2 regions of the Halopseudomonas salegens genome follow, and region 1 is predicted to be linked to the other one. Evidence: predicted binding sites of a transcription regulator. Region 1 holds the regulator's gene; the other holds the start of a gene.

Region 1 (6,069 bases):
GCCCTTGGCAGTGCGGCCTTTGATGGTGAGGGGCTGGCAACCCGGGCCAAGTCATTTGTCGATCAGGGTGTGCTGCAAAGCTGGATGCTCAGCAGTTATTCCGGGCGCAAACTTGGCCTACCCAGCACCGCCAATGCGGGCGGGGTGCATAACCTGCATATCACGACCAATGCTGGCAATCTCGATAGCTTGCTGAAAGAGATGGGCACGGGGCTGCTGGTGACCGAGATGATGGGGCAGGGCGTAAATATGGTCACCGGCGATTATTCGCGCGGGGCCGGTGGTTTCTGGGTAGAGAATGGCGAGATCGCCTATCCGGTCAAAGAGATTACCGTGGCCGGCAACATGCGCGACATGTTCACGCAATTGCGTTGTGTGGGTAGTGACACCGAACGCCGTGGCAATTACCTGACCGGCAGCTGGCTGGTCGATGGCATGACCGTTGGTGGAGCCTGACAAACGCGGTTTTGCACGGAAGCAACGACAGGCAGGAGGCCTGACATGAAAAACGCTACACTGGGCGTCACCCTGACCTTGATTGTGGTTGCACAAGTGCAGGCTCAGCCTGTGTACCAGTGCACCGGGCCAAACGGCGAAAAGGTATTCAGTCAAATTGCCTGTCCGGACGGCTCGGCGGGTACCGAAGTCACTGTCCACAACCCTCCCCCCAGCGGTGATGGTGAACTGATACCCTGGGGGACGCCACAGGTTCAATCGAAGCCTGATACTGAGCCCCGAGCACGGGTGACCGTGGTTGGCGAGCAAAGAACATGTGACATTGACCTGTCAGCTCAGGAAATCCGGACAGCCATGGTCAAAAAGGAGGTTGTCGTTGGCATGACGACCGCCGAGGTCAAACGGGCGTTGGGTCAGCCGCTTGCCATCAACAGGAGTTCTCGAGGCGATGACCAGTGGGTGTACCCGGGCATTTACCTCTACATAGACAAGGATGGTTGCCTTGTCTCATGGAACTGACTGTATATCGGGCTGGCAAGGGTGAACCCTTACTCACCCTCGCCAAAATAATCGTTGATCAATGCTTGCAGATCATCCAGCGCCTGTTCGGCGTGTTCGCCTTCACAGCAGATGCACACCTCGGTGCCTTTACTGGCGGCGAGCATCATGACCTGCATGATGCTTTTGCCGTCGACCAGGCTGTTGGCACATTTTCCGACCTGCACCTGGCAGTCATGTTGTTGCGCGACGGCAACGAATTTGGCTGCAGCGCGGGCGTGCAGGCCGAGTTTGTTGATAATGGTAAGAGTACGGGTCGGCATGGGGTTTCAATGTAGGTCGCGATGGCGAAGCAGCAGGTTTTTGGTGTGTGAAGCGAGTTCCCTGACCAGACGTTCGGCAATATAGACCGAACGGTGGTGGCCGCCCGTGCAGCCGATGGCGACAGTCATATAGCTGCGTTCACCGGCGGCGTAGCGGGGTAGCCACTTGCGCAGGAACTGGTAGATGTCCTGGTACATATCCTCGACCTCAGGCAGCGCATCCAGATAGGTACGGATTTCCTCGTCACGCCCGGAAAATGGACGTAGTTCCGGTTTCCAATAAGGATTGGGCAGGCAACGAACATCGAATACCAGGTCCGCATCGACCGGTACGCCACGCTTGAAGCCAAAGGATTGCACCTGAATGGAAACGCCCTGGCCCTGATTGGTCAGCAAGCGTTGTTTAAGCTCGTCACGGAGCTGATAAAGCGTCAGGTGGCTGGTGTCTACTTTCAGGCTGGCCAGGTCGATGATGGGTGCCAGCAGTTCCAGCTCCTGAGCGATGGCTTCAGGCAGTGACAGATTTTCATCGGTTAACGGGTGCTTGCGCCGGGTTTCGGAGAATCGCTTGATCAATACTTCGTCTGTGGCGGCAAGAAACAGCACGTCGCATTGAATACCTGAGGCACGCACCTGCCGCAGTAGCTCGGGAAATCGCGCCAGATCACTGGGCAGATTGCGAGCATCAATGCTGACGGCTACCTTGGGCAGCTGTGTATGGTGATTCTTGGCCTGATTCGCCAGTTCCGGCAGCAGGCCAGCGGGCAGGTTGTCGATACAGTAAAAGCCGTTGTCTTCCAGCAGGTGCAGCGCAGTGCTCTTGCCCGAACCGGAACGACCACTGACGACCACCAGACGCATGTCGCCTAGTCTCCGCTGCCGGCGTCAACCATGACCTGATAGAGGTCTTCGGCATTCGCGGCTTTGCGCAGGGCGGCCCGCAGAGTGGGTTGGTCCAGCCGTTCGGCCAGCATCTTGAGAATCTGCAGGTGCTCTTCGGTGGCTTCCTCCGGGACCAGCAAAACAAATATCAGGTCAACCGGTTCACCATCAAGGGCATCGAAGTCGATTTTGCCATCCAGTTGCAGCAGTGCGCCAACCGCTTTACTGCAGCCGGACAGGCGACAGTGGGGGATGGCGATACCATGTCCAAAGCCGGTAGAGCCGAGTTTTTCCCGGGCAATCAGGCTTTCGTAAATGGCGTCAGCATCAAGGCTGGTGTGCTGGGCAACCAGTTTCCCGGTCAGCTCCAGCACGCGTTTTTTGGAAACGCCCTGAACACCGGCAAAGGTACGATCAGGGCTGAGGATTTGTGATATTTGCATGGGGTATGCGTTCAGGCCTTAGCGCGCATGGGCGCCTTGTTGGCGGTCAATGGTCTTTTCCTTGTGCTTGATCAGTTGGCGATCGAGCTTGTCGGTCAAGAGGTCAATAGCAGCGTACATGTCTTCATGGTCAGCGTTGGCAACAACTTCGCCACCGGCAATGTGCAGTTTGGCTTCCGCCTTCTGACGCAGCTTTTCCACTTCCAGGGTAACTTGCACGTTGGTGATCTTGTCGAAATGGCGCTCCAGGCGGGCCATTTTTTCGGTAATGTAGTCGCGCAGGGCGTCAGTAACATCAAGCTGGTGACCGCTGATATTTAGTTGCATAGAGTGCCTCCTGATTGGCGTTTTTGCTGTGGGCAACGCATTGCCCGGTGCTGCACTGCAAATCGGGGCTGGCTTAAACCAGCCGCTTGCGTTCACTCGATGGGGCGATATTGAGCGACTCGCGGTATTTGGCGATGGTGCGCCTGGCCACATGAATTCCCTGTTCTTCCAGTAAACCAGCGATCTTGCTGTCACTCAATGGTTTCTTTGGGTTTTCTGTCGCCACCAGTTTCTTGATCAGGGCACGAATGGCGGTAGACGAGAATTCACCCCCTTCACTGGTGCTGACATGGCTGGAGAAAAAGTACTTCAATTCGAAGATGCCACGGGGCGTATGCATGAATTTCTGCGTGGTTACACGGGAAATGGTTGACTCGTGCATGCCCACGGCTTCGGCAATATCGTGCAGTACCAGCGGCTTCATCGCTTCTTCACCCTGCTCGAGGAAGTCTCGCTGATGCTCGACGATCTGGCTGGCCACTTTCATCAGGGTTTCATTTCGGCTCTGCAGGCTCTTGATGAACCAGCGCGCTTCCTGCAAGTGGTTGCGCAGGTAAGTGTTGTCGCTACTGCTGTCGGCACGGCGAACCATGGCAGCGTATTGGCCGTTGACGCGTACCTTGGGTACTGCCTCCTGATTCAACTCAACCACCCAGCGGTCTTTTTCCCGGCGCACGATGACATCCGGGATCACGTATTCTGCTTCGCCTGAGGCAATTTCGCTGCCGGGGCGGGGATTCAGCGTCTGGATCAGGTTGATGACGTCACGTAGCTGCTCTTCCTTCATCCGCGTGCGGCGCATCAGGGTCGTGAAATCACGGCTACCCAGCAGCTCCAGGTGATCCTTGACCAGGCGCAGGGCCTGCTCCAGCAGGGGAGTGTCGGCTGGCAACTGGCGCAATTGCAGACTCAGGCATTCGCTCAGACTGCGTGCGCCAACACCGACGGGCTCGAATTGCTGGATCCGGTGCAGGACCATTTCCACTTCATCGGCTTCGATGTCCAGCATGGGGTCGAAGGACTCCAGAATGTCTTCCAGACTTTCTTCCAGATATCCGTCAGCACTGATCGCATCAATCAGCGACTCGGCAATCAGGCGGTCGGTATCCGACAGGGGGATCAGGTTGAGCTGCCACTCCAGGTGGCTTTGCAGGGTTTCACCGGTGCCGGTACGCGAGGTGTAATCCCACTCCTCATCATCCTGGTTCGGCAATGAGCTGGCCGAGGTCTGGTAGACATCTTCCCATTGGGTATCTACCGGCAGGTCGGTAGGGATTTCGTCAAACTTGCCTTCCGGTGCGTCAGCATTCGGTTGCCGTGATTCAAACTCAACCGGATCGGGCAAGGTAACGGCCGGAGCCTCTTCACCATTGTCATGATCGCCGCCTTCACTCTGCTCATTTTTACCGGCAGCGGTATAGTCGTCGTCGCCGTCGTCGGCCATTTCCAGCATCGGATTGACTTCCAGCGCTTCCTGGACCTCCTGTTGCAAGTCCAGGCTGGATAGCTGTAGCAGTCGGATGGCTTGCTGCAGCTGCGGCGTCATGGTCAGCTGCTGCCCCATCTTGAGGACGAGTGAGGCTTTCATCGGTGGGTGTTCAACCTTGGCTGCAAAATGTTTCTACCTGTGTCATAGCATGCCTGAAATCAAGGCGCTTTTACATAGCTGCGCCGGCTTGCAGGTTGCTGGAATGAAGCGGAACAGGGCGGATGCGCTGGTCACAGGCGGAAGCTGTGGCCAAGGTATACATCACGCACTACCTGACTGGCGAGCACATCGTCGGCTGAGCCCTCGGCAATGATGACCCCATCGTTGAGGATGTAGGCCTTGTCACAGATATCAAGCGTTTCGCGTACGTTGTGATCGGTTATCAGCACACCGATACCCTTGTCCTTGAGATGCTCAATGATTTGTTTGATGTCGTTGACTGAAATCGGATCGACACCGGCAAAGGGTTCATCCAGCAGGATGAAGCGTGGCTCGGTAGCCAGCGCGCGTGCAATTTCTGCCCGCCGGCGCTCACCACCGGACAGGCTCATGCCCAATGTGTTGGCCAGATGATGTATGTGAAATTCGCGCAGCAGTGATTCCAGTTTGCCTTTGCGACCCTCGCGGTTGAGATCCTTGCGGGTCTCCAGAATCGCCATGATATTCTCCGCGACGGTCAGCTTGCGGAAGATCGAGGCTTCTTGTGGCAAATAGCCGATACCCGCCCGTGCCCGCCCATGCATCGGCAGTGCGGTAATATCCCGACCATCAATAGTGATCTTGCCTTGATCGGCTTTGACCAGGCCGACAACCATGTAGAAACAGGTGGTCTTGCCGGCGCCGTTGGGGCCAAGCAGGCCGACCACGTCTCCGCTGCTGATGCCAATGGATGCATCACGGACGACTTGTCGCCCTTTGTAGGCTTTGGCCAGGTGCTGGGCTTCGAGGGTGGCCATGATCAGTTTTCACCATCGCGATTGCGTGGCTGGATGGTGATCTCGATGCGTTGATCACTGCCGTTGGCGCCGTCCCGTTGACCGGCATCTACCACGCGGCGGTTGATATCGTAGGTGATCAGGTCGCCGCTGAACGTATCCCCTGCCTGATCCAGATGGCTGCGTTCTATCAACACCACGCGCTGGGCGTCGGCATGATATTCAATGGTTTGCGCGCGGGCGTTGATCTCACCGCGCCCGTCTGGCGGGTCCTGTCGCCAGGTTGCTGGGCTACCGGTCGAAACCAGCTTGCTGACCTCGCCATTGCTGTCCATGGACAGCGTCACCTGGCTGCCGGTGAGACGCATACTGCCTTGGGTCACGATAACGTCACCACGATATACAGCACTATTGCGGGCATCATCGAGCGTGGCACTGTCTGCCTGGATATTGATTGGCTGCTGGCTGTCAACTGCCAGCACAATCGGGCTGGCTAGCAAACAGGTAGCCAGTAACAGAGTATTAATCGACCTCATGTCGGCCTCTTACCGTGGACAGCAGCTCTACACGGCTGTCATTGAGAAAAACCTGCATGCCGCGGGCGGTAGTTGCGCTCTCAGCATACTCAATTCTAACGTCCTCAGCGGTTTCCGCATAATCGCGCGCCGGGTGCAGCGTTAGTGCATCGGTCAGCAGGCGGCGTTGCTGGCCGTTGG
Region 2 (4,665 bases), 360 kb from region 1:
GTTACACTGCCAGCCGCAATCTCGGAACAGGATGCACGTGTGTCGTTACCTGATCATTCATCGCATGCCGTCGCCCGTTTGCGTCAGCAGGCACTGGCGGCAGCTACCCGTCCATTTATGGCCCGGGGGATCAAGATGCAGCGTTGCGGGGGGTGCCTGTTGCCGCCGGGGCACTGCATCTGTGCGCTGCGCCCGCAGCTATCTGCCGGGGTCAGCTTCTGCCTGCTGATGCACCGGCTGGAACCCCTGAAACCGACCAACACCGGCCGTCTGATTGCCGAGTGCCTGGCTGATACCCAGGCATTTGTCTGGTCACGTACTGAACCTGATCCGGCCCTGTTGGCCCTGCTGCAGGACCCGCAATGGCAACCTTTGCTGGTCTTTCCCCGGGAGTACGCGGCTCCGCAGCAGGCGGTATGCCAGCAAATCAGCCCGATTAATGGCAAACGTCCCTTGCTGGTGATTATCGATGCCACCTGGAATCAGGCGCGCAAGATGGTGCGCATGAGCCCCTGGTTGCGCGCATTGCCTTTACTGGATCTGCAACCTGATCAGGGGTCGCGCTATCAACTGCGCCGTTCCTGTCAGGCTGAGCACCTGTGTACCGCAGAGGTCGGTGTTGCCTGTCTGGAGCTGGCTGGCGATGCCGATGCGGCAAGGGGGCTGGATGACTATTTTGACACTTTCAATACGGGTTATCATTTGGCCCGCCTCAACCGTACGCCTGCCGACAGCCCGGCGCGGCGACGCCTTGTTCAGCGCAGGGTAGAGGGCTAGCTGTCAGGCTCGACAGACTTTCATGGGCACTTGCACGGATGATGGCCCGGGTATTGCATTGCAGATAGGGAACCTAGTCGCTACGGAGTACGCTTTCATGTCAGTTGGCCTGAATATATTGGCACTGTTATCCCCTGGTGATGCCTCTGGCAAACATGCTGGATTGCTCGATAAAGAGGGCGAAAGCCTTGATTTTCAAGGGAGCAGTGCTTTTTCAGAATTGCTCAATGGCACCCCGGGCGATGCGCTGGAGACGATGCTGGATGCTCTGCCAGAGGCGGAACGCGAAGCGATGTTGGCGGCAATCGCGCAATTGGCCCTGATCAAGGATGGCAATAATTTGCCGCCAGCAGTAGATCAGCTGCTGCAGGATTTGCCTGAAATGCCTGCCTTGACCGATGAGGCGGCGGTGCGCTTGCAGCAGGGCGGCGATGCCGCGCTTGATGTATTGGCAACCCTGGTGCCGGAATGGCGTCAGTGGTTGAGCGATGCGGCGGATGACATTGACAGCGAACGATTGCAGGCAGTTGCGGACCAGGTGGCCGATTCGGTTGCACAGGCAGTCGATAGTACAGCTGATGCCGATGCTGCCGAGGATGCTGACAGCATCAGTACCCTGGCCGCGGCCATGACTGCGTCGGCAGCGGCTGGCCAACCAGCAGTCAGCCAACAGGCCTCTGCTGCTACCCAGTCGGATGCGGAGCCATTGCCACCTTCGCGTTTTTCTTTGGCCCAGCTGGTCAATGGCCAAAAAGCCACCGCTGATGAACCTGCCAGTGGGCGTGACAGCCAGCCCCGGCTGGATGTCGATGTGGACAAGAACACCCTGAGCAATGATGATTTTTCCGGTTTGCGTCGCAAGGCAACCCTGGACATGAACGCCAATGCCAACGCCAACGCAACACCGCGAGCGGCAGAGGTGGCCTTGCGTGCCGAACCGTCCTCACGCCGCAGTGGTGGTGAAGAGGCGGCTGAAGCAGTAAGGGTGAGTCAACCCGGTTCAGCGGCAGCGGCGGCAGCCCTGACTGCGCGGCCGGTAGCCGCAGCCACCCAGGCTTTGGGTGTCCCCTTCGGCCAGGCTGGTTGGAGTGAGGCTGTAGTCGACAAGGTCATGTGGATGTCCAGCCGCAACCTGAACAGTGTGGAAATTCGTCTGACACCCGCCGAGTTGGGGCCGCTGGAAATTCACTTGCAAAATCGTGGACAGGAGCTGCAGGTTCAATTCGTCAGCCAGAATCCGAGTGTGCGCGAAGTACTGGAATCCCAGGTGATTCGTTTGCGCGAAATGGTGGGCCAGCAAGGACTGGACCTGGTTGATGTATCAGTCGGTGACAATGGCGCCAATCAACAGCAGGAGCAGGCCGAACGTCAGGCAGCCAGACTGGCAGGGCAGGTTGCCGGAGGTACTGCAGCCGGTAATGCTGCAAACAGCCCTCAGTCCACACTGGTTCCGGTTGCCAGCAGCAGTGATCGGCTGGTTGATTATTACGCCTGATCGTCTGCCTGATCGTGTCCCATCAGACCCGGCCCTGGGAAACCAGCTTTGGCCGGGTTTCTTGTTTATCCCGTCGCGACTTTTGCCCGGCATGCCTATATGATGTTCGCTACACTTGGCATGAAGCATGCTTTGATAGTTGGCATAGTCGGTTATCGCCGATCGGATGATGGAATTTTGACATGGCAAAACAGAAAGAACCGGAACAGGCACCTGAAGAAGGCGCAGAAGTCCCCAAAAAAAGTAAAGGCAAGCTGTTTCTGTTGCTGGGTGTCGGCCTTTTGGCACTCTTGCTGTCAATCGGAGGGGTACTGTATTTCGTCTTCTCCGGTGATGATGAGCCGGTCAGTAGCGAACCGGCAACACCGGTTCAGTTGCCAGCCATCTATCAACCCATGGAGCCGGCCTTTGTGGTCAACTATACCCATGCGGGACGCCAGCGTTACATGCAGATCAGTGTCGTATTGATGGGGCGTGACCCGCAGAAAATGCAGGATATGACCCAGCATTTCCCGTTGATCCGCAATCAGCTGGTGATGTTGTTCTCCGGTGAAGACTTCGAAGAGCTGTTGACCGCTGAAGGCAAGGAAACCTTGCGCGAACGCGCCACCCTGGCGGTGCAATCGATGCTGGAACGGGAAATGAGTGATCCCGTGATTGAAGCGGTTTTGTTCACCAATATGGTAATGCAATAGGACATAAAGCATGGCTGTTCAGGATCTACTGTCACAGGATGAAATCGATGCGCTGCTGCACGGGGTGGATGATGGCGCCATTGACTCTGAGGAAGACCTTGATCCCACGGGTGTGCGCAGTTATGACCTGACCAGTCAGGATCGTATTGTCCGCGGGCGCATGCCGACCCTGGAAATGATCAACGAGCGCTTTGCCCGCTATACCCGCATCAGCATGTTCAATCTGCTGCGTCGTTCAGCGGATGTTGCTGTGGGCGGTGTGCAGGTGATGAAGTTTGGTGAATACATTCACTCGCTCTACGTGCCAACCAGCCTCAACCTGGTAAAAATGAAGCCCTTGCGCGGAACAGCGCTGTTTATTCTTGATGCGCGACTGGTATTCAAGCTGGTCGACAACTTTTTTGGTGGTGACGGCCGGCACGCCAAGATTGAAGGCCGTGAATTTACCCCGACCGAACTGCGAGTAGTCCGCATGGTGCTGGACCAGGCCTTTATCGATCTGAAGGAAGCCTGGCAAGCCGTGCATGAAGTCAACTTCGAGTACGTCAATTCCGAGGTCAATCCGGCCCTGGCGAATATTGTCAGCCCCAGCGAAGTGGTGGTGGTGTCCACCTTCCATATCGAGCTGGATGGCGGCGGCGGGGATATGCATGTCACTTTCCCCTACTCGATGATCGAGCCGCTGCGTGAAGTACTCGACTCCGGGGTGCAGTCCGATGTCGACGAGCATGACGAACGCTGGGTCAAGGCACTGCGTGAGGAAATAACCGCCGCCAAGGTGCCCCTGAGCGCTACTGTGGTCAAGCATCAGCTTAAACTGCGCGACTTGCTGAGCATGCAGGAAGGTGATGTGATCCCGGTGGAAATGCCCGATTTTATGGTGATGTGTGCCAACGGCGTACCCACCTTCAAAGCCAAGATAGGCTCGGTAAAAGGTAATTTGGCCTTGCAGATTCTGGAACCGGTCGTACGCCCCAAGTGACGGGCGCGACGGACAACATTGACGTGGGAGGAAGGCCGTAATGGCTGACGAGAACAAGCCCGAAGAAGACGAGATCAGCCCGGAAGAGCAGGCTCTGGCCGACGAGTGGGCGGCTGCTCTGGACGAAGCGGGTGCTGATACCAGCCAGGACGATATCGATGCCATGCTGGCAGAGAGCGGTGAAAGCGATACTCAGCGCATGCCGATGGAAGAATTCAGTCAGTCATCCGGTGGCCAGCAGCCGATGTCAGCCGGTGACAGCCCCAACCTGGATGTAATCCTGGATATTCCGGTGACCATCTCCATGGAAGTGGGCAATACCGATATTACGATCCGCAACCTGTTGCAGCTGAACCAGGGTTCGGTTGTCGAGCTGGACCGCCTGGCAGGTGAGCCACTGGATGTGATGGTCAACGGCACCCTGATTGCCCATGGTGAGGTCGTCGTCGTGAATGAGAAATTCGGTATTCGCCTGACCGATGTGATCAGTCCTTCCGAACGTATCAAGAAGCTGAAATGATGCGTTTTCTGCTGCCGTTGGTGTTGTTCCTGAGCAGCCCGCTGGTGTTGGCCGAACCAGAGGCCCCACCGCGAACGCTGGGCTCTGCCACGCAGGTTTCACTGACCACGCAGATACTCCAGCTTGGCCTTGGATTGATAGTGGTCGTGGGGTTGATTTTCCTGCTTGGCTATCTGATGCGCCGGGTGGGTCCCAT

What was found. The regulator sigma-54, encoded in region 1, starts transcription at its own class of promoters, with help from an activator protein. The targets are predictions, from matches to a motif close to ANTGGCATNNANNTTGCTNT.
Region 2: the regulator sigma-54 is predicted to act here: its motif matches at 2,387-2,406, upstream of BLU07_RS04320 (flagellar basal body-associated FliL family protein).

What each region holds. Positions count from the first base shown of each region.
Region 1 covers NZ_LT629787.1:589,866-595,934, forward strand. Annotated here, with positions in the region: gene pmbA (metalloprotease PmbA) at 1-456, shown strand, start outside; gene BLU07_RS02590 (DUF4124 domain-containing protein) at 502-975, shown strand; gene BLU07_RS02595 (HPr family phosphocarrier protein) at 1,005-1,277, opposite strand; gene rapZ (RNase adapter RapZ) at 1,284-2,138, opposite strand; gene ptsN (PTS IIA-like nitrogen regulatory protein PtsN) at 2,144-2,602, opposite strand; gene hpf (ribosome hibernation-promoting factor, HPF/YfiA family) at 2,621-2,929, opposite strand; gene BLU07_RS02615 (RNA polymerase factor sigma-54) at 3,003-4,517, opposite strand; gene lptB (LPS export ABC transporter ATP-binding protein) at 4,649-5,374, opposite strand; gene lptA (lipopolysaccharide transport periplasmic protein LptA) at 5,377-5,889, opposite strand; gene lptC (LPS export ABC transporter periplasmic protein LptC) at 5,876-6,069, opposite strand, start outside.
Region 2 covers NZ_LT629787.1:953,259-957,923, forward strand. Annotated here, with positions in the region: gene BLU07_RS04310 (tRNA-uridine aminocarboxypropyltransferase) at 118-777, shown strand; gene BLU07_RS04315 (flagellar hook-length control protein FliK) at 875-2,272, shown strand; gene BLU07_RS04320 (flagellar basal body-associated FliL family protein) at 2,455-2,967, shown strand; gene fliM (flagellar motor switch protein FliM) at 2,978-3,949, shown strand; gene fliN (flagellar motor switch protein FliN) at 3,990-4,469, shown strand; gene fliO (flagellar biosynthetic protein FliO) at 4,466-4,665, shown strand, end outside.